DNA from 3 places in the Nonomuraea sp. NPDC003709 genome. Region 2 is predicted to be linked to each of the others. Evidence: riboswitches for the same ligand, from Rfam matches in the RefSeq annotation. Region 2 holds a riboswitch; each other region holds the start of a gene.

Region 1 (7,712 bases), on a different contig from region 2:
AGAGCGCGCTCTACATGCCGGTCGTGCTGTCGCTGGCCGTCGTGGGCTTCATCGCGCAGCTCGTCTACTCCTCCGACTACGGCGTGCTGAACGCGGTGACCGGGCTGACCGTGGACTGGCTGGGCGACAGCTCGATCAACATCTGGGTCGTCATGGTCGCGGCCGGGTGGCGGCACGTCGGCTACGTCATGATCATCTACCTGGCCGGGCTGAAGGCGGTCGATCCGGCGCTGAAGGAGGCGGCGGCCATCGACGGGGCCGACGAGCGGCAGGCGTTCTTTCGCGTGGTGTTCCCGACCCTGCGGCCGGTCAACGTGATCGTGCTGGTCATCACGGTGATCGAGGCGCTGCGGGCCTTCGACATCGTCTACGCCATCAACAAGGGCAGGAACGGGCTGGAGCTGCTGTCCGTGCTCGTCACCGAGAACATCGTGGGCGAGGCCAGCAGGATCGGGTTCGGCTCGGCGATCGCGGTGATCCTGCTGGTGATCTCGCTGGGGTTCATCGTCACCTACCTGTCGCAGATGTTCAGGGAGGAACGATGACGCTCACGGCCCCGCCCGCCGCTCCCCCGGCCCAGGAGCGGCGCGCGCCGTCCCGGCGTCCGGTGCGGCCGCTGCGGATCCTGCTGCACGCCTTCCTGATGCTGGTGGCCCTCGGGTGGCTGCTGCCGCTCGCGCTGGCCGTCTACGCGTCGCTGCGCCCGTACGAGGAGACCGCCCGCCTGGGCTACTTCTCGCTGCCCGAGCACCTCACGCTCGGCTACTACGGGCAGGCGTGGTCCCAGGCCGAGCTGCCCCGCTACTACCTCAACACGTTGATCATCGTCGTGCCCGGCGTGCTGATCACGTTGTTCATGGCCTCGTTCACGGCCTTCGCCATCGCGCGGCTGCGCATTCCCGGGCGCAAGGCGCTGCTGATCGTGTTCACCGCCGGGAACCTGCTGCCGCCGCAGGTCCTCATCACCCCGCTCTACACCCTCTACACCCTCGTCCCGCTGCCCGCGTGGCTGTCGGACTCGCAGTCGCTCTACGACTCCTACCTGGGGCTGATCCTCGTCCACGTGGCGTTCCAGTTCGGCTTCTGCGTGTTCGTCATGGCGAACTTCATGCGCACGATCCCCGAGGAGATCACCGAGGCGGCGCTGGTGGACGGGGCCTCGGTGTGGAAGCGGTACTGGCGGCTGACGCTGCCGCTGTGCCGTCCGGTGCTGGCGGCGCTGTCCACGCTGCAGTTCACCTGGATGTACAACGACTTCCTGTGGGCGCTGGTGCTGATGTCGTCGGGCGACAAGCTGCCGGTCACCTCCGCGCTGAACAACCTGCGCGGCCAGTTCTTCACCGACTACAACCTGCTGGCCGCCGGGTCGGTGCTGGTGGCGCTGCCCACGCTGATCGTCTTCCAGCTCCTGCACAAGCAGTTCGTCGCCGGTCTGACGCTGGGGGCCACCAAGGGCTAGAGGAGGGTGCGAAAGCGGGCGGCCACGTGCTCCCACGCCCAGTCGCGGGCGATCCAGTCGCGGCCGCCCGCGCCCATCTTGCGGGCCTTGTCGGGGTCGGTCAGCAGCTCGACGATCGCCTGGGCCACCTCGCCCGGGTCCTCTCCGTCCACGACCAGCCCCGTCTCGCCGGGCCGCACGGCGTCGGGCGCGCCGCCGGACGCGCCGGCCACCACCGGTAGCCCGGTGGCGGACGCCTCCAGGAACACGATCCCTAGCCCTTCCACGTCCACCCCCTTCCACCGGGTACGGCACGGCATCGCGAACACGTCGGCGGCGGCGTAGTAACCGGGCAGGCTCGCGGCCGGCACCGTGCCGGTGAACCTGATCGACTCCCGCCCCGCCGCCAGGCGTTCCAGCGTCCTGCGGTGGGGGCCGCCGCCGACCAGCAGCAGCACCGCCTCCGGCACCGAGTGCAGCACCCGGGGCCAGGCCCTGATGAGCTGGTCCTGGCCCTTCCTCGGCACCAGCCGCGACACGCACACGACCACCGGCCTGCCGTCCAGGCCCAGCTCCGCCTTGGGCGCGTCGGGGCGGAACTGGCCGACGTCCACGCCGGGCGCCAGCCGTACGAGCTTGCCCGGCGGGACGGCGGCGACCAGGCGGCCGCGCGTGTACTCGCCCAGGTACGTCACCACGTCGGCGTGCTCGCCGATCCTGCGCAACACGGCGCGGAAGCCCGGCGCGCTCGCCCACGACGCCTCGTGGCCGTGGGTGAGCATCACCACGCGCCGCGCGCCCGCCCGGCGCAGGCGGGGGGCGAGCAGCCCGAGCGGCGCCGCCGCCCCGAACACCACGGTCTGCGCGCCGTGCTCGGCCACCAGCCTCGCCGCCCTGCGGGCGACGGCCGGCGTCGGGAGCATGAGCCGCGTCGGATGCCGCACGATCGGGAACGGCTGGAGCTCGTCGAACTCCTCGCAGCCCGGCCAGGCGGGCGCGTAGACGACCACGCCCGGCGTGCGCAGCGCGAGGCCGTGCACGAACGACTGGATGCCGCCCGGCCTGGGCGGGAAGTCGTTCGTGACGACGAGCACCTTGGGCCCCGCACCCGGCGTCGCGCTTGTCACCGCACGGGTCGCCGCACGTGTCACTGCACGGGGACGCCGTTCAGCTTGGCCCATGCACGGGCCATCGCGATGCGCTCGGGGCTGGAAGGATGGGACGCATAGAGCACATATTCCACCGCATCCGGCGACAAGTCGGAAATATTGGTGACTGCCAGGCGTTTCTGCATGGCTATGAACGTGGCCGGGTCGTGCGTGAGGTCCAGCGCATGAAGGTCGGCCCTGGCCTCGATGTGGCGGCTGATCAGGTTCTCGGCGGGGCTCATGAGCAGCGAGCCGAAGGTCATCAGGCCGATGACCGCGCCGACCGCGCGGGGATCGCCCAGGCCTGTGACGCCGGTGCGGCGGCGTACCAGGTCGAACACCCAGAACAGCAGGATCGCGCCGAGCGCGGCGCCCAGGGCGCCGATGAACGTGCCGTAGAGCACGTCGTCTGTCTTGGCGTGGCCCAGCTCGTGCGCCACGACCAGCTCGACCTCGGCCTTCGGGGCCTTGAGCAGCGTGTCGTAGACGACGATGCGGCGCGTGGCGCCGAACCCGGACACGTAGGCGTTCAGCGCCGTCGTCCTGCGGGAGGCGTCGGCGACCAGCACGTCCTCGACCGGCACGCCGTCCCGCTTGGCCATGTCCAGGAGCTCGGTGCGGAGCTGGCCCTGCTGCATGGTCGTGAAGTCGTTGAACAGCGGCTCGAACACCACCGGGTAGACGAACGACGCCAGCACCGTCAGCGCGAACGCGCCCACGGCGGCCGGGATCCACCACCGCCTGAACTTGCGGGCCAGCGCCACGAGCACCAGCAGCATCAGGCTGAGCATGAACGCGTCGACGCCGATGTTCTTCAGCCGGTCGCTTGCCCAGGACCCCCAGGTCTGGATGGACAGGCCGTAGCCGCGCAGCAGCGTCTCGCCCCAGATGGCGATCGGCAGCTTGATCAGCTGGGTGAAGAGAGTGATGACCACGACGCCCAGCACCACGCGGACCCACCAGGGGCCTTTGAGCCACGCCACCAGCTTCACGCCGAGCGGGGTGGCGACGAGCAGCCCGGCGATGATCAGCGTGAGGGCCAGCGAGAGGTAGGCAGGCAGGGTGCTGGCCGCGTCGAACGCCTCGGACCTGGCGATCTGCGCGGCGGTGAAGTCGCGGGCCGGGTCGGGCGGTCCGGAGGTCAGGAGGTGCCAGGGGGTGCTGAAGGCGGCCACGGCCGCGATCACCAGGCCGAGCAGCACGGCCGCCACCGCCGCCTGCCGCCTCAGCCGGCGCTCGCCGTCGGACTCCGGCGGCCCTCCCCCGTTCACGGACACACCCTCACCATGCCCCCGCCTTCCGCCGCCGCTCTCCCCCTTCACGAACACACCACCGCCGGCCACCGGACCCGCGCTCTCCCCTTTCACGGACGCGCCACCCCCGGACACCGGGCTGACGCCCTCCCCTTTCACGGACGCGCCACCTCCTGGCACCGGGCTGACGCTGTCCCCCTTTACTGACGCGCTCTCACCGTGACCGCGCGCCTCGCCACTCAGAGCCGCGGCGCCTCCGGCCTCCTCACCCTCCTTCGACGCCTCTTGCGACGCGTCGTCCACGTTCCGCCGTTCGCTCATCTGCCTCCCCCTCACGCGAGCTGGTCTCGCACGTAGTCGCGCCACCGTGCCGTCAGCGTGGCCGCGGAGAGGCCGAGCGCGGCGAGTGCTCGGTCTACGCCGCCCGCGCGGGCGTCACGGTAGAGCCTCACCAGCGTCCTCTCACCGAACCGGTCAGCCAGGAAGCGACACGCCAGCCAAGCCTCCTGGTACGCCCGGGCGAGCCGGACGGGGTCCCGCCCGTCAGCCGCGAAGGCCGCAGGTCCGGGCAATTCCCTCGGCAGCCTCCCGGCCCGCACCTCGGCGGCGAGCTCGGCGGCCGCGGTCCTCACGGGGAGCCCGGAGTCGCGGTAGCCGACGTAGTCGGCGAACCCCTCATAGAGCCATGGGGGCAGGCGGTTGGTGCCGGCGACGACGTGGGTGAGCTCGTGGGTGAGTACGACGTCCTTGCCGGTGGAGTTCAGCCTGGCGAAGAACTCGGGGACGATGATCACACGCCCGCGATCGGCCACCGCCGCCAGCCCGTCGACCCGCCCCACCCCGGCCAGCCCGGCCGCCTCGGCGGCGGACGAGGGAACGACTACGAGCGGTCGTACTGACCTTCCGAGCACGGCCGACACCCGCTGCCCCGCCCGATCAGCCCTCCGTGCGACGTCGCCGAGCTCGGCGGGTGCGGTGTGCCGGCCGACGACCACGGACCGCGCCCCACGGGCCACGACCTCGCCGTCACCCCACAGGCCGCGGACTCCGGCGGGAAGGATGGGGGAATCGGGGGTGGGGGCGCTGCCGGGGGCGACGGCGAGAAGCAGGACGGAGACGATCGCGGCCCGCCGACTCACCTGCCCTGACACGATGCCCGATCGTAGCCGCCCGCCGACCCATGACCGGCCACTCCGCACCCCGAACCGCGCGCCCGTGAGAGCCGTCCACCCGCACCGCATGCGGTGGCTGCGCGCCAGAGGACGGGGAGCCTGGCCCGTGAGCCGTGACCCGTGAGCCGAGCGGCTGTGGGCCTGTGGGGCCACGTGCGCGAGGCCGGGAGGCGGGCGGTGTGGGTGGGTGGGGTGGCTGTTTTGAGGGGGCGCCGTGGCGGTGGGTGCGTTGTGCGGGTCAGCGGGCGTCTTCCTGGAGGCCCTCAGCCAGGTGCGGCGGGTGGTGCCGCCCGTGCTCCGCCGTAAAAAAATGAAAGTAACAATGGGAGAGCCCCGCCCGGAGGAGCCGGGCGGGGCTTCTTCACATGCCGGGACGAACAGCGCCGACGAACGACGCCCGCCGCCATTCACTCAGCTTGTCGATGCGTACCCGTTCGCCTGTCCGAGGCGAGTGGACCATCTTGCCCTTGCCGACGTACATGCCCACGTGGCCGAGCCCCCTGAAGAACATCAGGTCGCCGGGCCGGAGGTTCCGCCACGAGACCTTGTTCCTGGTGCGGGCGAACTGGCTGGCCGCCACGCGTGGGAGCTTCACCCCGGCCTTCTTCCAGGCGTACTGGACGAGGCCGGAGCAGTCGAACGAACCAGGGCCTGTGCCTCCGTACCGGTACGGGTCACCGACCTGGTTCTTGGCCACGGCGACGGCCTTGCTGGCCTTCGCCTTCTGACGGGCGACCTTGGCCGCCCTCAGCGCCGCGGCCGAGGTCGTCTTCGAGGTTCCGGCGGTTGCGGCCGCCTTGGTCGTCGAAGCCGAATCGGTCGTGGCCGCCTGAGCCGTTGGGGCATGGAGGATCGCACCTCCGGCCGTCACGGTCATCGTGAGCGCTACGCCACTCAGGGCAATGCGGGACAGACGGGGGTTATGCAGGGAGGTAGACAGGATTTCTCCTTGACTCTTCCACGAATGCCTACCGGGTTAGCTGACGGATTCGGGCCTGGAAGTCGCCCTACGGCGCGATGTGCGCGCCGATTCACCCCCTGATCCCTGGGGAACTGGGATCGCTGGGTCCCCGGCTCCGTGCCTCCTGGCTGCACGGATTCGGCAGGCCAACCGTCCCGACCAATGTGTTGATATGGGGACATTTGGGCGGTTGACCAGCGGATCTTTATCTGTCTCACACCGGGATAGACCGGTGCGGGTTCGCGGGGGACATGGCTTGTTCACCGCGACGTCGCCAGAAGCTACGCCGAAGGGTCAAGGATCGGCAAAGCGGAACACCGCTTGTAAAGATCAGATAGTGGAGTCAGTAAGGAGGGAAATCCCTGCTGGAACACCAGGTTCCGTTACCAAAATGTGACGCTGCTCACATTTGTTTTCGCGCCCGTTTGTCAGGCCCCAAATGTCGCGTTTGTCACACTTGTTGTGACTCGTCAGGCACGCTGGATCGTTCCCATCGCCCATCGGCCGAACCTCGTTCGGCTGATGCGATCAACGATCCGGCGTCGTAGCTACGGGCGGATGGCGCCCACGAGGCGGCCGCCGTACGCCGAGAGTTTGACGACCTTGACCACGTCGCCCGTCTGCGGCGCGTGAACGATTCTCCCGTCGCCGGCGTAGATACTGACGTGACCCAAGCTCGAGCTGAAGATGAGGTCCCCCGGCTGGAGGGCGCTCAGTGAGACCTTGCGGCTCGCACCCCAGGCCCACTGCTGCCAGGTCGTGCGCGGCAGCGACACGCCCGCGGCGCGCCACGACGCCTGGGTCAGGCCGGAGCAGTCCCAGCCGCCCGGACCCGTCCCGCCGAACACGTACGGCTTGCCCACCTGGGCGAAGGCGAAGCGCAGGACGGCGGCGGCGTTGCCCGAGGCCGGGCCCGTGTACTGGATGCCGACGCTGTTCGGGTTGCCGGGGTTGTAGGCGCCCAGCTTCTTCAGGAGCTTCTTCTGCTCGGAGATCAGCTTCATGATCTCCGAACGCTCCTTCTCGACCCCGTCCCGTTCCCGGTCGGCCGCCTCCAGCGCCTCTTCCGCCTTGTCGCGTTCGACCTTCAGCCCGCGGTTCTCCCGGTCGAACGCGGCCAGCTTCTCCGCCCGCTCCCGCGAGAGCTGCCCGGCCAGCGCCAGGCTCATCAGGAAGTCGTCGGGGCGGTCCGCGCTCACCAGGCCGGGCAGGGAGGTCACGTCGGTGCCGAGCTTGTAGCTGTCGACGGCCATGCCGATCACCTGGGCGCGCAGGTCCGCGACCGTCGCCAGCTTGGTCTTGTAGCGGTCGTTCAGCTTGGTGTAGGCGCCCTTGGCGGCCTTGTACCGCTCGGTGGCCGTGTTGAAGCGGTCGACGACCTTGTCGGCCTTGTCGTTGAGCTTGTCGAGCTTGGCCTTGGCCTGTCCGAGGGTGGGCCGGGGATCAGCGACGGCGGCTCCCATGGGGGACAGGACCAGCCCGAACGCGAGACCCGCGGCCACCGGCACCCTGCCAAACCTCACTGTGTCGCCTCCCAGGGATGATATCTGGGGCGAATAGTACAGAAGTGGCGGGTGAGGTCACACGTTATCCGCCCAATTCGTAATATCCCTGGCGCAGCGCGGCAAATCCGCACGTAAGGGGTGCAGGTAATCTAGGCCCGGCCCAGCCTGCGCAGCAGCAAACCAGACGGAACGGGTCTGGCTCCCATCCGCCTGACGGACTCGGCCACCTCGCGGT
Region 2 (7,712 bases):
GGCCGCTTCGTACTTCTCGACGACCGTGGAGGCGATCCGCCCGCGCTCGCTGACCGGCAGGCCGTGAGCCTTGGCCCACTGCCGGATCTCCGAGCTCTTCTCGCGGCTCATCGCCCTGCTGCCGCCGCGACCGCGGCGACGTGCGGTGACGGCGCCTGCCCTGCGCGCATGCTGCACGAAAGGCGTGAGCGCGTCCCTCAGCTTCTTCGCGTTAAGGTCGCTGAGGTCAATCTCATAGGACGAGCCGTCAATAGCGAAGCTGACCGTCTCATTGGCCTCGCCCCCATCGAGGTCATCGATGAGAATCTCCTGGATCTGCTTGGCCATCTACGCAATCCTTTCGCGGAGCATTGTTTCATTCGCCTGCCCAAACATATACCCGGAAAGGCGCGGAGACAATTCAGCGCAGCGGGGATTCGGCTGACTGGCCGATCAGTTCTGCCCGTCGACCGGATCCTCGCGGTTTCGGCGGCCTCCCAGGGCCTCGGACCGGACCAACTTCACTACGCCAAAGATGAAGGCACCCCCGACCACCGCCGGGGGGATGAGGGCTGACAATACGTCTGTTAGGGCTTCCATTCGTCCTCGCCTCCACGGCTTGCGGGGTTTCAGGGGCGCATTTTGCGGATGGGAGCGCGCCCAGGAGGGGCGTTGCGGCCCTCACGACGCGCCAGGTGACTACCGTTCGCACCCGACCATAGCGGCGCACAGATGCCCTGCGCCTCGCAGGGCACCAACATCCGGCGACCCGGATGCCCCATAGCCTAATGCCAGTCTCTCCAGGCTCCTTACCGGATCAAGAGAAAATTTTTGGAATTGGCTTCCTGCCAGGCACGGGATGGGTCAGCGAAGATCTTTTACCACACGCGTTCCGGCCAGCCTGTCATGCGGCCCGCGTTCCAGGGGCTTGTCGATCAGGATGAGCAGCCCCACGCAGAACAGGAGCATTCCGGCCACCAGATTGGCCACGGGAATGCCCATCAGCATGACGGGGCCCGGATAGACCAGGGCCCGTTTGAGCAGCGCCCTGGAGGCCACGTGGGGCGGCGCCAGGCGAATCCCCATGATCGCCTTGCCGAACGTCCTGCCGCGCCGGTAATGGGCCCGCCAGTCGTAGCCGGTATAAGCCAGCCCCGCCGCCAGCCAGGCGAACACACCGGGCAGCCGGCCGTCGAACGCCTCCAGCATCCCTACAGTCCGGAAGACGCCCCACAGCGCGATGAACAGAATGTAATAGAGCACCCCGAAGACGAACGCCTCAATCGCCCGGGCGGCGAGCCGTTCCCACCATTCCGCGGGCGGCGCGTCCGCCCGCGGCGGCGACCCGGCCATAACCCCCACCTCGCGTCATCAGCGGCTCAGGTTCCCCATTTTGGTACGGCCTGTGCACACAAAACAGGGGCCGACGCGAAGCCGGCCCCTGCTTTTACCTGACGCTTGGACTACTTGATCTTCACCACCACGGTGTTGGAGAACTTGTCCGCGAACGTCTGCTGCAGCGGCTTGTCCCAGAGCTGGGAGGCGCCGTTGACGCCCACGGCCGCGTAGGCGAGCAGCGAGCCGATGAAGCCCAGAGGGAGAGCGTTGAGGATCCAGCCGCCCCACGTCACGCCGGCGCGCTTGAGCGCCACGTCGGTCGGCAGGCCACCCGGCGGTATGCCTTGGCCCACGGGGACGACCTTGATGCCCATGACCATCTTGCCGACGGTCTGCCCCTTCGCCTTCAGGAGGAAGAAGTCGTAGGCGACCCACAGGGCGGTCACGACGAGCGCCGTCAGGATGGTCACGACCACACCTGAGAACATGCCGCCGCTGCTGCCGTCCAGCGAAGAGTAGGTGGCCAGGAACAGCACGCCCATGATCAGACCGATGACCAGGTTCACGATGAAGAGGATGACCCCATCGATGAGCCTCGCCACCAGGCGCTGCCACCACTCCGCCAGCGGTGCCGGCGCGCCGGGCGGCTGCACGCCCACGGGCCCGGGCTGGCCGTAGGCCTGGCCGTAGCCGGGCTGGCCGTACTGCTGCGCCTGCCCGTAACCCTGCTGCCCGTACTGCTGCTGGCCGTACTGCTGGTCGCCGTAGCCCTGCTGGGCGTAGCCGGGCTGGGACTGCTGCTGCTGGCCGTAGCCCTGCTGGCCGTACTGCTGCTGGCCGTAATCGGGCTGCGACTGGGGCTGCTGACCGTACTGCTGCTGACCGTAGTCCGGCTGGGACTGCGGCTGCTGGCCGTACTGCTGCTGACCGTAGTCCGGCTGCGACTGGGGTTGCTGGCCGTACTGCTGGCCGTAGCCCTGCTGACCCGACTGCGGCTGCTGCCCGTAACCCGGCTGGGACTGGGCCTGCTGGCCGTAGCCGGGCTGGGACTGCTGCTGCTGGCCGTACTGCTGGCCATAGCCCTGCTGACCCGACTGCGGCTGCTGACCGTAGCCCTGCTGGCCGTACTGCTGCTGACCGTAGTCCGCCTGGGACTGCGGCTGCTGACCGTAGCCCTGCTGCCCGTAGCCCTGCTGGGACTGGGCCTGCTGGCCGTAGTCAGGCTGGGACTGCTGCTGCTGGCCGTACTGGGGTTGCTGGCCGTGCTGCTGCTGTCCGTACTGGGGTTGCTGCTGACCGTACTGCTGTTGCTGTCCGTACTGCTGTTGCTGGCCATAGCCCTGCTGACCGTACGGGGGCTGCTGCCCATAGGCGTCGTCCGCCCGGTAGCCGATCACAGTCGCGTCCGGGTCGGGCTCGCCGGGGTGGCGGCCCTGGTTCTGCTGCCCGTAATAGGGAGGCGCAGAGTTGTCTCCGGATTCGTCCTGTGGATACGGCGGCTGTCCGGTGCTCACCGTGTCACCTCGCTTCGAGTGCGCATGTGGCACGTGTCAGGACACATGCCTGTGCTGCCCAACGTATCGACATAGGTATCAACAATCACCTTTCCATCTGGTCAAGGTCCACGTCACCCGATGTCAGGTGGAGCAGCATGCGGGTGTTTCCCAGCGTGTTCGGCTTGACGTGTTCAAGATCCAAAAACTCGGCAACACCCTCGTCGTACGAGGCCAGCAGTTCGGCGTAGACCTCAGGTGAGACCGGTGTGCCCTGAATCGGGCGGAACCCGAGTCGCGCGAAGAAGTCGACCTCAAAAGTAAGACAGAATACACGTCGCAGACCCAAATCCTTAGCCTGCTGGATCAGCGCGGAGACGATCCGGTGGCCGACGCCCATCCCCCGGCACTCGGGATCCACCGCCACCGTGCGGACCTCCGCGAGGTCCTCCCAGAGCACGTGGAGCGCGCCGCAGCCGACGACCTGCCCGTCTCGCTCGGCCACCCAGAACTCCTGTACGTCCTCGTACAGCGTCACCGTGGCCTTCTCCAGGAGCCGCGGCCCCGCCCCCGCGTAGGTGTCCACCAGGCGTCTGACCATGCGCACGTCGGGCGTGCGGGCACGCCGGACCACCACCGCGGTCTCGGGCACTGTCAGCTCGGCCACCTGCTCCATGGTTCTCCAGGGTACAGATCTCATTACGGCTCAGCCCTAACTCCCATGTCTCGGCCCATCTTGTTACATCTCGTGGTCAGATCGGCACGGGACCGCGCGGCCAGCTCGCGCCCGCCGAAAGCGCGGACAAATAGGGCGTAGGGCCTCTTCCGCACGGGTGACCACGAGATCACCTTGTGACCCTTCGGTTGTGAAACCTCTACAGACTTGGCAGTTCTGGTTGAGCACGAACCCGGAGTGCATTAGTGTCCAGCGACAATGTTTCCCGCGTGTCGCGCGGGATGCACGCCCAATTCTCGCAAGAGAAGCCGGGGAACCGCCGGTGGCGACCTCCTACGCCACCACTGGGGTGAATCCGAGTCTTTCGGTAGGGCTGCTCCGGCCCGAACCCGTCAGCTAACCCGGTAGGCGTCGACGAGAGGAGCTGGTTGGTGAAGCCCACGCTCAGCGGTGGGGGGAAGTCGGCGGGCAAGCACGCCCGCCCTCCGGAACGGGCCCGGCGACGACGCCGCGTCGGTGTGGTGAGTCTCACAGTCGCCGCGCTGCTGTTCGCCATCCCCGTCGGTTCGGCGTCCGCGGATCCCGAGCCCTCGCTGAAAGAGCTCGCCGACCAGGCCACGAAGCTGCACACCGACATCGAGACGCTGACCGAGCAGTACAACGGCCAGCGGGAGAAGCTCAAGACCGCCAAGAAGGCCGCCGAGGCCGCGGAGAAGACGCTGACGAGCAGCGAGACGGATCTCGCCGCCAAGCGCTCGAAAGCCGTCGCGCTGGCCCAGAACGCCTACATCACGGGCGGCCTGAAGACCCTCGCCTTCACCACCTCCGACGACCCCGAGGGCTTCCTCAACCGCGCCGCGACCTCGTACGCGCTGCAGACCGAGCAGGGCGAGGAGATCAACCAGCTCACCAAGGCGATGGACACGGCCACCCGCGCCAAGGAGAGCGCCACGGCCCGCATCGACGAGGTCCAGAAGCTCGTCACGGACCTCGAGGCCAAGCGCAACAAGATCACCAAGCTGGTGACGAAGGTCGAGAGCAGCCTGTTCAGTCGGGCCCTGGGCGAGGCCGGGCGCCCCGGCACGCGGGCCGTGCGCGTCAACCTGCCGATCCCGGGCTCGGGGAAGGCCGCTGAGGCCGCGCGGTGGGCGCTCACGCAGCAGCTCAAGCCGTACGTCTGGGGCGCCGAGGGCCCCGGCTCGTACGACTGCTCCGGGCTCGTCATGGCGGCGTTCCAGCGGGTGGGCATCTCGCTGCCGCACTACACCGGCGACCAGTGGACGGCCGGCCGGCACGTCTCGCGCGAGGAACTCCGGCCGGGCGACCTGGTGTTCTTCTACAGCGACCTGCACCACGTGGGCATCTACATCGGCGGCGGCATGATGGTGCACGCCCCGCAGACGGGTGACGTCGTACGGATCGCGTCGATCGCGAGGCGGCCGTTCGCCGGCGCGGTGCGCATCGCCGACTGAGCCCGCACCCCGGCGGTCCGCCGCGGCTAGATCAGCTGGCGGCGGGCTGCCCAGGCCACGGCCTCGATCGCCGTGGCCACGCCTATGCGGTCGCAGATGCCGCGCAATCTTCGTCGTACCGTGCGCCCGCTGATATCCAGCCGCCGCCCAACCCGATCGACCGTGACTCCCTTGGCCAACTCCGCCAGCAGCGCCAAATCAGCATGGCTGAGCTCAACGCCTTCAGTGAGCACATCCATCGGGAGCCCTCCCCCCAACAGCAGAACTTGGACCTCACAGACGGGCCAAAGCCGCTCCTCGCAGACGGTAAACGCATCGTGGAAAGGTCGTCAAGCATGACAATCGCCGCACTTGACGAGCGCTATTGACATGATCCGCTATATATGACGCACTCGCGATATGTCAGAACGTAGAGTGATCACATTGGGGCTTCCGGAATGGCCCTGACCAGCGTTCCGGTTTTCGATCAGTTCGCCATGGATATTCCGCATGATCGATACCCGCGTTATCGCGGGACACGCGTCCGTGACGCGATCTTTCCGGCGCACGGCAAGCCACCAATCGCTCGCTTTGTACCGCGCTCCCACACGATCCGACAACCCAGGTCAGGCAGTCGATTAAGGCAATTGGATCAATCCGCTATGGCAATTGCCGCCGCGGGTTCAGGTCGGCGGCCCGCCGGGTGGCGGGCGTCCTGCTCTGACCGCCGGGCCGGGCGGCCTCGTTTCCGGGTGCGCGTGCCCGGCGGGATCACAGGGATGGCCGGGACACCACGGACGCTCCCTGACCCGCGCCTCCGCGGCCTTGACGCGATGCTTACAAGCGGCTTCGGATCGGAAACCGGGCGGCCCGGAAGCCGGATTCGCGACGGCGATGATCGCTCAGGCGCCGGCGGCGTCGTAGCGGTCCCTGGCGGCCTCGACGTCCTCCATGTGCGTCTCGGCCCAGCTCTTGATCGCGGCCACCAACGGCATCAGGTTCTCGCCCAGCGGGGTGAGCGCGTAGTCCACCCGTACCGGCACAGAAGGGGTGAGCGTGCGCGAGACCAGGCCGTCACGCTCCAGGCCGCGCAGGGTCTGCGTGAGCATCTTCTGGCTGACGCCCGCGATGCGCCTGGACAGGTCGCTGTAGCGGCGCGGGCCCTGCGCCAGCGCGGTCAGCAGGAGGGTGACCCATTTGTCGCTGAGGGTGTCGAGCAGCTTCCTGGAGGGGCATTCGGCGAAGTACGCGTCGAAGACCTGCCTGGCCTCGTCCCGCTGCTCCGCCGCCGTCTTCGTGGCCATCCGCTCGCCCCTTCCCGATCGCTGCTTACCAGGAGAGGGTAGAGCGCCCGCGGCGGGCGCTCTACGACGGCGGCAGGATGCGGGTCAGTGGGTGGGCTTGACCAGCGGGAAGAGGATGGTCTCGCGGATGTTCTTGCCGGTGAAGGCCATGATCATCCGGTCGATCCCCGCGCCCATGCCCCCGGTGGGCGGCATCGCGTACTCGAGGGCCTGCAGGAAGTCCTCGTCCAGCTGCATCGCCTCGAGGTCGCCCCCGGCGGCCAGGAGGGACTGCTCCACCAGGCGGCGGCGCTGCTCGATCGGGTCGATCAGCTCGGAGTAGGCCGTGCCCAGCTCCGTGCCGAAGCCGATCAGGTCCCACTTCTCGGTCAGCAGCGGGTTGTCCCGGTGCTGGCGGGTCAGCGGCGAGGTCTCCAGCGGGTAGTCCATCACGAACGTGGGCTGGACGAGCGTGTGCTCCACCAGTGCCTCGAAGAGCTCCTGCACCAGCTTGCCCTGGCCCCACTTCGGGTCCCAGTGGATCTCGCGCCGATCGGCGATCTTGCGGAGCTCCTCCAGGCCGGTCGCGGTGGTGATCTCCTCGCCCACGGCCTCCGACACCGCGCCGTACAGGGTGATGCGCGGCCACCGGGCGATCCCGAGGTCGACCTCCACCCCGTCATGGACGACCACCGTGGTGTCCAGGGCGGCCACCACGGCCTTCTGGTACATCCGCTGGGTCAGGTCGGCCATGTCGTTGTAGTCGAGGTAGGTGCCGTAGGCCTCGAGCATCGTGAACTCGGGGTTGTGCGTGGAGTCGGCGCCTTCGTTGCGGAAGTTGCGGTTGATCTCGAAGACCTTCTCGATGCCCCCGACCACGAGCCGCTTGAGGTAGAGCTCGATCGCGATGCGAAGGTAGAGCTCCATGTCGTAGGCGTTGATGTGGGTCTTGAAGGGCCGGGCCGCCGCGCCGCCGTGGATGGGCTGCAGCATGGGCGTCTCGACCTCGAGGTAGCCCTCCTCGTGCCAGAAGTCGCGCACGGCGCGCACCGTGGCGCTGCGCAGGCGGGCCATCTTCCGCGACTCGTCGTTGACGATGAGGTCGACGTAGCGCTGGCGGACGCGCGCCTCCGGGTCGGTGAGCCCGACGTGCTTCTCCGGCAGCGGACGCAGGCACTTGGCGGTGATCTGCCAGCTGTCGGCGAGGATGGACAGCTCGCCGCGCCGCGAGGTGATGACCTCGCCGGTCACGCCCACGTGGTCGCCCAGGTCGACGTCGCGCTTCCACGCGGCCAGCGAGTCCTCGCCCACCTTGTCGAGCGAGATCATGACCTGCAGGTCGGCGCCGCCGTCGCGGAGCGTGGCGAAGCAGAGCTTGCCGCCCACGCGGTTGAGCATGACGCGCCCCGCGACCGCGACCGTGTCGCCGGTGGCGGTGTCGGGCTCCAGGCCCTGGTATTTCTCCCGGACCTCGGCGTTGGTGGCCGTACGG
Region 3 (7,712 bases), on a different contig from region 2:
CGAGGGATGCACCTCCACCCGCAGCCTGGCCCGCCGCCGCGCCGCCGCGTGCTCCGGCCCGTCCAGCAGCGATCGAGCCGGTACGCGCGACCCGCCCGCCACCAGCCCGGCCAGCCGCCCGGCCCAGTCGTTGTGCGCCGGCGGGTGGAAGTAGTTGGCCTCGCACCACCCGGGAGAGGCCGCCCGGAAGCCGCCCTTCGCCAGGTCGTCGAGCGTGCCCAGCAGCCCGCTGCCCTCGAACACCAGGTTGATCATCTCGGCGCTGACGCCGAAGTCCTCCAGCACCAGCGACGGCACGCCCAGCGCGATCGCCTCCAGCGCCGCCGTCGAGCTCACCGTGACGAACCCGGCCGCCCGTTCGAGCTGGTCGTGCATCGACCCCGCCGCGAACTCCACCCGCCCCGGCTCGCCCATCTCCCGCCACAGCCGCTGGTAGTGGTGGCGCTCGTTGTGCGTCTGCCGCTCGTCCTCAAGGGCCCGCAGCTTGACCACCACGTCCAGCTCGGGCCGCAGCCGGGCCAGCTCGGCCAGCGCCAGCAGGATCCGCTCGCGGTCCTGGCGCTCCCGCGGCACCTTGGCCTGGGTGGCGAACACGACCCGGTTCCCGCCCCCGGCGACCACGTCGGAGCGCAGGAACGGCAGCCTGGCCAGCCCCACCGCCCCTCCCCCGCCGAGCCGGCCGGCGATCTCCGAGAACTCGGCCACCTCACGCTCGCTGTGCACCACGAACAGGTCGCACCCGCTGCGGAACAACCACGCCTTCTCCGTCGCCGGCACCGAGATGCCCGGCAGCCCGCTCACGAACACCGGCCGCGGCCGCAGGTCGCCGAGCACGTCGGCCACCAGCACGTCCACCACCGGGCCCGTGCAGGCCACCAGCACCACGTCCGGGCGCATGCGCTCGGCCAGCCGCCGCACGGACCGCGCCGACACCACCGGCGGCGGCTCCAGACCGCCCACGGCGGCGGCGATCTGCTCCGGCGAGGGCGCGATCGGCGTGCGCACCACCACGAGCTCCGCCGTGCCACCGGGGGGAAGGTCGCCGAGCAGGCAGGCCGCCCACTTCAGATACGAGTCGGAGTCGGCGACCGCCAACACTTTCAACCGGACACTCCTGTCAGATGCGAGCGAAGGGCGGGGGCCGCCCTGCTGGTCCACCAGTCGTCTGGAACGTCCACGGGCTCCACGGCGACACCGCGCGGGCTGAGCAGCACCCGCAGCGAGGTGATCGCGGTCGAGGGCAGGCTGAGCACGCGCTGGCCCGCGTCCAGGCCGCGCAGCGTCAGCTCGGCCGGCGCGCCCACGTCGTGCACGGTGATGCCGGGGCGCTCCCTGATCAGGGCCACGTCCACGGGGTCCTCGCGGCGGTGCGGGTAGTACGCGAGCGGCTCCTGGGCCGCCAGGTCCGTCAGCCAGCGCAGGTAGTGGTCGCGGTGCACGAGCCCGTTCCGGACGAGCGAGGTGCCGAGGACGACCGTGCGCTCCGCGGGCCCCTCCGCGCTGGGCGGCTGGGCACGCAGCCAGTCGAACTGGTGGCGTACCAGGTTGATCCCGGCCTGCCGTACGCCGTCCGCCAGAGCCTCGTCCACGGGCAGGGCGGTGAAGACCGACACGTCGCTCAGGCGCAGCCGCAGCGCGGCCGCCAGGCCCAGCACGGAGCGCAGCTTGGTCGGCTGGGCCCTGGCCCGCAGCAGCGGCCGGTACGGCCCCGCGGCCAGCAGCTCCAGCAGCCGGAGCGTGGCCAGCCCGTCGTCCACGATGACGATGCGTCCGGGACGCGAGGTGAGCCAGCGCACCTGCACCCTGCCGGAGAAGGCGTCACCGACGGCCTGCACGCGCCTGGGCATGCGCTCACGCGGCTCCGCCAGCTCCAGGCCGTCGGGCAGCCCAAGCGACCTCAGCTCCCGACGCGTGGCCTTCAACGGCCTCAGACCGGCGCGCGGCACGACCACAGTCTCGGGGCCGAGCACGCCCGCGTAATGGGCCTCGACGGCGCACAGCATCTGGAGCGGTGACTCCACCCAGGCCGACGCCTGTTCGACCACTCCTGTCCTCCCAGCCGGGTGATGGCCCGTTCACGACCGCTTCAAGCTAGCCCCGCCGCCTTAAGCCACCAGAAACGCGACGTGAACAATGGAGAGTATGAACTCGCTCATGCTCAACACCGACGGCGTGCAGATCCCGCAGCTCGGCTACGGCGTCTGGCAGGTCCCCGCCGACGAGGCCGCGCAGGCCGTCACGACCGCGCTCAAGGCCGGTTACCGGCACGTGGACACCGCCGCCGCGTACGACAACGAGGAAGGCGTGGGGCAGGCCGTACGCGAAAGTGAGCTGCCGCGCCGGAAGCTGTTCGTGACCACCAAGCTGTGGAACGCCAACCACGGCCGCGCGGAGGCGGCCTTCGACGAGTCCCTGGCCCGGCTCGGCCTCGACTACATCGACCTTTTCCTCATCCACTGGCCGGTGCCGCAGCAGGACAAGTACGTGCAGGCGTGGAAGGCGATCGAGAAGATCTACCGTGACGGGCGCGCCAAGGCCATCGGCACCTCCAACTTCAGCATCGCCCACCTCACCCGCCTCATGAACGAGACCGACCTCGTGCCCTCCATCAACCAGATCGAGCTGCACCCGTATCTCCAGCAGCGCGAGCTGCGCGCCTTCCACGAGGCCAACGGCATCCTCACCGAGGCGTGGAGCCCGCTCGGCCAGGGCCAGGGCCTGCTGAACGACCCCGCGCTGGCCAAGCTGTCGGACAAGTGCGGCAAGACGCCCGCGCAGATCGTGCTCCGCTGGCACCTGCAGCTGGGCCACGTCGCGATCCCCAAGTCGGTCACCCCGGCGCGCATCGCCGAGAACATCGGCGTCTTCGACTTCATCCTCGACGCCGAGGACATGGCCGCCATCGGCGCGATGAACAGGGGCCAGCGGATCGGACCCGACCCCGACACGTTCAACATGACCTGACTCGTCTACGATCTCCCGCGTGCGGGAATTTGCGTGGGGCATAGCGGCGACAGGGAATATTGCGCGGACCGTCGGGGCGGCCATCGCGGCCGAACCGGGCATGCGGGTGGCCGCCGTCGGATCGAGGAACCTGGGGCGGGCGCAGGCACTGGCCGCCACGCTGGGGGCGGAGTCCGCGTACGACTCCTATGAGCGGCTCTGCGCCGACCCGGCCGTGGACGCGATCTACGTGGCGACGCCGCACGCCCAGCACCTGGAGGTGGCCGAGGTCGCCATCGCCGCGGGCAAGGCCGTGCTGTGCGAGAAGCCGCTGGCCGCCACCGTGGACGACGCGGAGAAGATGGTACGCCTGGCGCGCGAGGCGGGCGTGTTCCTGATGGAAGCGATGTGGATGCGGTTCAACCCGCTCGTCCAGAAGATCGCGGCCGACGAGCGCTTCGGCGACCTCCGCTCGGTGCACGCCTCCTTCGGCTTCGCCAAGCCCTACGACCCGGAGCACCGGCTGTGGGCGCCGGAGCTCGGTGGCGGGGCGCTCCTGGACCTGGGGATCTACCCGTTCGGGCTGGCCCAGCTGATCCTCGGCATGCCCTCCGACCTGCGGATCACCGGCAGTCTGGCGCCCAACGGCGTCGACGCGGAGGCCGGCGGCGTGCTGCTCTACCCCGGTGGCAGGAAGGCTCTCGTGGAGACTTCGTTGCTCGGGAATTACCCGAACCATGCCAGTGTTGTAGGGACTCAGATGCGGGCGGACCTCCAGGCACCGTTCTGGGCTACGCCGCGGATTCTGCTCTCCGGGCCCTCCATGGAGCCGGAGGAGTACATCCTCGATCCGGCCGACAACGGGTACGCCGGGGAGCTCCGCGAGGTCCGGGCCGCGACGGCCGAAGGCAGGACCGAAAGTTCGATCATGCCGCTCGACGAATCCCTTGCCATGATGGGGCTTCTGGCCGAGGCTCGCAGGCAGGTCGCCTAGCTGGGCCTTTATCGATTTGTAACGCTCTTGCCTTATGCATTACGTTTGAGGCATTCTTGAGACATACGTCCGGTTTGTCCGGACTTGTCCGACCATCGCAAGACACATCACAGGAACGTCCTGTGACCGCTGAATCCGCCCTCGGGCGGAACCGGGGACCCACGTCCTTTGGGGTGAATCGGCACTTCGGTGCCGTAGGGCAGCTTCCACGTCCGAACCCGTCAGCTAACCCGGTAAGCGGCATGGAAGCAAGGAGTAAACCCCCTCGATGGCCAACATCCGCTTTACCTCTGCTGCGAAGACCAACATCGCCCGCGCCCTTCTCGGCGCCACCATCCTCGGGACCGCGTTCGGCGCCCACATGACCAGCGCCACCGCAGCGGACAAGCAGCCGATCGACACCGTCGCCGGCACCGCCACCGTCGCCGACCACGCCGAGCGCTCGCGCGAGGCCAAGGTCAGCGCCACCGCCGGCGAGGTCCTGGCCCTCGCCAAGTCCCAGGTCGGCATCACCGAGAACGCGGCCGGCGGCGGCACCAAGTTCCAGCGCTGGTACGCCAACTCGCAGCGCGCCGCGGAGACCATCGCCCGTGACGGCGGCAGCCGCGCCGACTACCTGAACGCCGCCTGGTGCGCGATGTTCGTCTCCTGGGTGGGCGAGCAGACCGGCGCCCGCTCGCAGATCGGCTGGGACGCCTGGACCGTCGCCCACGCCAAGTGGTTCCAGGCCAACCACCGCTTCGGCACCGAGGCCAAGCCCGGCGCCATCGTGTACTTCTCGTGGAGCGGCAGCAAGAACCTCGACGACATCAAGCACGTCGGGTTCGTCGAGAAGGACAACGGCGACGGCACCATCTCGACCGTCGAGGGCAACACCGGCAACGGCAAGGTCGAGGAGCGCGTCCGTCCCAAGTCCCAGGTCGTCGGCTACGGCTACCCCCAGTACCGTTCCTGACCGGGCCGTCCCCCTCCAGGCTGGACTTCCCCCAGGCGCCTACTGACCGGACTCCCCCAGGCACCTCCTGGCCGGCCTTCCCCCGGCGCCGAACGAGCGCGCGTCCCGCAACGGGACGCGCGCTCGTCGCGTTTCACCCCCGCGAGCGCGGCGGGGTGCCGAGCGGAACCCGGCGATCGGTGCCGTTCGGCCGTCGCGTTTCACCCCCGCGAGTGCGGCGGCCCGTCACCGGGGAAGACCCCAGGCGAACCGCCCGCGACCTCGCCAAGGAGCCGCCCACCATGCCAGCCGCGCGCAGACGCCCCGGAAGGCTGGTGCGGAGTGGGCTGCGACGGGTCGCCGACGGGCTCTTCCCGCGCGGCGCCAACCCGCACGGCGTCCTGCCCGCCCTGCTGATCCTCCTGGCCTTCGTCACCGGCCTCGTCGACGCCGTCAGCTTCCTCGGCCTGGGCCGCGTCTTCGTCGCCAACATGACCGGCAACATCGTCTTCCTCAGCTTCGCCCTGGCCGGGGAGGCCGAGATGTCCAGATGGGCCTCCCCGGCGGCCCTCGTCGCCTTCGGAGCCGGCGCCTGGAGCGCTGGCCGGGCGATCAGGCGGACCGCGAACCCGCGACGGGCGTTTGTTGCCGCCACCGCCGTACACGCGCTCCTCGTCGCCGCCGCCCTCACCGTCGCCCTCACGGCCGGACACCGCACGACCTGGTCCCAGGCGGCCCTCATCGTGCTGCTCGCCTGCGGCATGGGCCTGCAGAACGCGTCCGTACGCGCGCTCGGCGTACCCGACCTGGTCACCAACGTCCTCACCACGACCCTCACGAGCCTGGCCGCCGACACGCCGGGCCGGGCCGCCCTGCGTCGATCCGCCTCCATCGCCGCGATGTTCCTCGGCGCCCTGACCGGCGCCCTCCTCCACCTCACGACCGGCCCCGCACCCGCCCTGGCGGCCGCCCTGGCCCTGCTCACCACCGTCGCCCTCGTCGCCCGCGGTGGTCTCAGCCGAGAAAGAACTCCGCCAGCGCCCGGGTGACCCCGGCCGGATCGTTCTCCATCGGGATGTGCCCCGCCCCGGGAACGCGCACCAGCGTCGTGTCCGGCACCTCGGCGGCGAAGCGCTCGGCGTACCGGACCTCCTGGAACGTGTCGTCCTCCCCCCACACCAGCAGCTTCGGCGTCCCATCGGCCTTGAGTGCGGGCACCAGGTCCAGCGTGTAACGGCTGTCGGCCGCGCCCGCCAGCGCCATCCACGACCGGCCCACCCGCGGGTCGTTCCACGGATCAAGGTAATCGGCCAGCTCCGCCTCGGTGGCCGGCCGGGCGAGCGCGGTGGTGACCGCCTTGCGGCGGGCGGCCAGCAGTTCCTCCACGGTCGTGGCCGCCACCACGGCCGGATCCCGGTAACGGGCCACGCCGGGTACCGGCCAGGAGTCGTATGTGACCGAGTTGACCAGCGCCAGCCGCCGCACCTCCGGCTTCCCCTCCACCAGCAGGTGCTGGGCGACCGCACCGCCGATGTCGTGCCCCGCCACCGAGAGCCGCTCCCCCGCGCCGACCGCGGCCGCGAACCGGGCCACCCACGCCGCCAGCGCCGGAACCGCCGCCGTCTCCGCCGTCAGCTCCCCGCCGGAACGCCCCAGCCCCGGCAGATCCACCGCCACAGGACGCAGCCCCGCCGCCGCCAGCCCGTCGATCACCGGCGCCCAGACCCGGCTCCAGTACGTGCCGTGCAACAGCAACACCACCGGGCCCCGCTCGCCCGCCGTCAGATAACTGGCCACGCGGCCGTCGACTTCGATCGTCATTCGCTCGGACATGGACATAACCATCATGTTCTGGAAGCGTCCCGGTCAAATACCAATTAAGGTATGCCGGTATGACATTGGCGCAGCTTAGGGCCCTGGTCGCGGTCGCCGAACACGGCGGCTTCACCGCCGCCGCCGAGCACACCGGCATGTCCCAGCCCGCAGTCAGCCGCGCCATCGCCGCCCTCGAACGCGAGCTCGGCGCCGCCCTGTTCGTCCGCCACCGCGACGGCATCGCCCTCACCGAGGCCGGCCGGCGAGCCCTCGCCCGCGCCCGCGAGACCCTGCGCCACTTCGACCTCATCCGCGCCGACGTGGCCGCCGCCGGCGGCCAGATCACCGGCGAACTCCGCCTGGCCAGTCTCCCCAGCGCCACCGGCACGCTCGTCGCCAAGCTGCTGCGCGCGTTCACCGACCGCTACCCGCAGGTCCGCGTACGCCTCTTCGAGGGCATGGACGACGACATCCGCGAATGGCTGCACCGCGGCGCCGCCGAGGTCGGCGTCGTCACCCTCCCCGCGCCCGGCCTGCACACCGTCCACCTGAGCACCCACGACATGGTCGCCGTGCTGCCCGCCGATCACCCCCTGGCCGCCCGCCCGGCCGTCACTCTCGCCGATCTGGAGGACAGGCCGTTCATCCTGACCACCGCCGGCTGCCGTCCCCTCATCATGGGTGCGGCGCTGACGGCCCAGGTAAAGCTCGACGTCGCCTTCGAGGCCAGCGGACCCGCCGCCATCCTGGAGATGGTGGCCGCGGGGCTGGGCGTCAGCATCGTCCCGACCCTCGGCCTCCCCGCCGACCTGGGCACCGTCGCCACCCGGCCCCTGGAGCCGAAGATGACCCGTTCGCTGGCCCTGGCCGTTCCGTCGGCGGACGACTGCGCCCCGACCGCACGCGCATTTCTCGACCAGCTCGGCTCCTTTACATTGTAGATCAGCGTGTACGTCGTCTACTTTTGATACGTTGTACACCGACGCGTCGAGAGGAGGGCGATCCATGGCTGCCCCGCGCAAGCCC

Evidence for each region. A riboswitch is a leader RNA that binds a small molecule or an ion and turns the genes downstream of it on or off. The one in region 2 is predicted to bind cyclic di-AMP.
Region 1: it holds a riboswitch for cyclic di-AMP, as region 2 does, so the genes downstream of both, ABZX61_RS04760 (C40 family peptidase) here and ABZX61_RS11330 (C40 family peptidase) in region 2, are expected to answer to the same signal.
Region 3: it holds a riboswitch for cyclic di-AMP, as region 2 does, so the genes downstream of both, ABZX61_RS07360 (CHAP domain-containing protein) here and ABZX61_RS11330 (C40 family peptidase) in region 2, are expected to answer to the same signal.

What each region holds. Positions count from the first base shown of each region.
Region 1 covers NZ_JBEXMW010000002.1:66,298-74,009, reverse strand. Annotated here, with positions in the region: gene ABZX61_RS04785 (sugar ABC transporter permease) at 1-545, shown strand, start outside; gene ABZX61_RS04780 (carbohydrate ABC transporter permease) at 542-1,459, shown strand; gene ABZX61_RS04775 (glycosyltransferase family 4 protein) at 1,456-2,565, opposite strand; gene ABZX61_RS04770 (M48 family metallopeptidase) at 2,586-3,857, opposite strand; gene ABZX61_RS04765 (hypothetical protein) at 4,172-4,990, opposite strand; gene ABZX61_RS04760 (C40 family peptidase) at 5,373-5,888, opposite strand; cyclic di-AMP (ydaO/yuaA leader) riboswitch at 5,962-6,126, opposite strand; gene ABZX61_RS04755 (NlpC/P60 family protein) at 6,521-7,495, opposite strand; gene ABZX61_RS04750 (NYN domain-containing protein) at 7,627-7,712, opposite strand, start outside.
Region 2 covers NZ_JBEXMW010000003.1:567,912-575,623, reverse strand. Annotated here, with positions in the region: gene ABZX61_RS11350 (Lsr2 family protein) at 1-327, opposite strand, end outside; gene ABZX61_RS11345 (RDD family protein) at 844-1,332, opposite strand; gene ABZX61_RS11340 (RDD family protein) at 1,443-2,831, opposite strand; gene ABZX61_RS11335 (amino-acid N-acetyltransferase) at 2,917-3,486, opposite strand; cyclic di-AMP (ydaO/yuaA leader) riboswitch at 3,763-3,912, shown strand; gene ABZX61_RS11330 (C40 family peptidase) at 3,918-4,958, shown strand; gene ABZX61_RS11325 (LuxR C-terminal-related transcriptional regulator) at 4,985-5,197, opposite strand; gene ABZX61_RS11320 (helix-turn-helix domain-containing protein) at 5,840-6,241, opposite strand; gene lysX (bifunctional lysylphosphatidylglycerol synthetase/lysine--tRNA ligase LysX) at 6,326-7,712, opposite strand, start outside.
Region 3 covers NZ_JBEXMW010000002.1:614,904-622,615, reverse strand. Annotated here, with positions in the region: gene ABZX61_RS07380 (DUF6716 putative glycosyltransferase) at 1-1,098, opposite strand, end outside; gene ABZX61_RS07375 (hypothetical protein) at 1,101-2,045, opposite strand; gene ABZX61_RS07370 (aldo/keto reductase) at 2,143-2,964, shown strand; gene ABZX61_RS07365 (Gfo/Idh/MocA family oxidoreductase) at 2,984-3,937, shown strand; cyclic di-AMP (ydaO/yuaA leader) riboswitch at 4,055-4,192, shown strand; gene ABZX61_RS07360 (CHAP domain-containing protein) at 4,206-4,892, shown strand; gene ABZX61_RS07355 (YoaK family protein) at 5,174-5,920, shown strand; gene ABZX61_RS07350 (alpha/beta hydrolase) at 5,886-6,704, opposite strand; gene ABZX61_RS07345 (LysR family transcriptional regulator) at 6,764-7,627, shown strand; gene ABZX61_RS07340 (TetR/AcrR family transcriptional regulator) at 7,692-7,712, shown strand, end outside.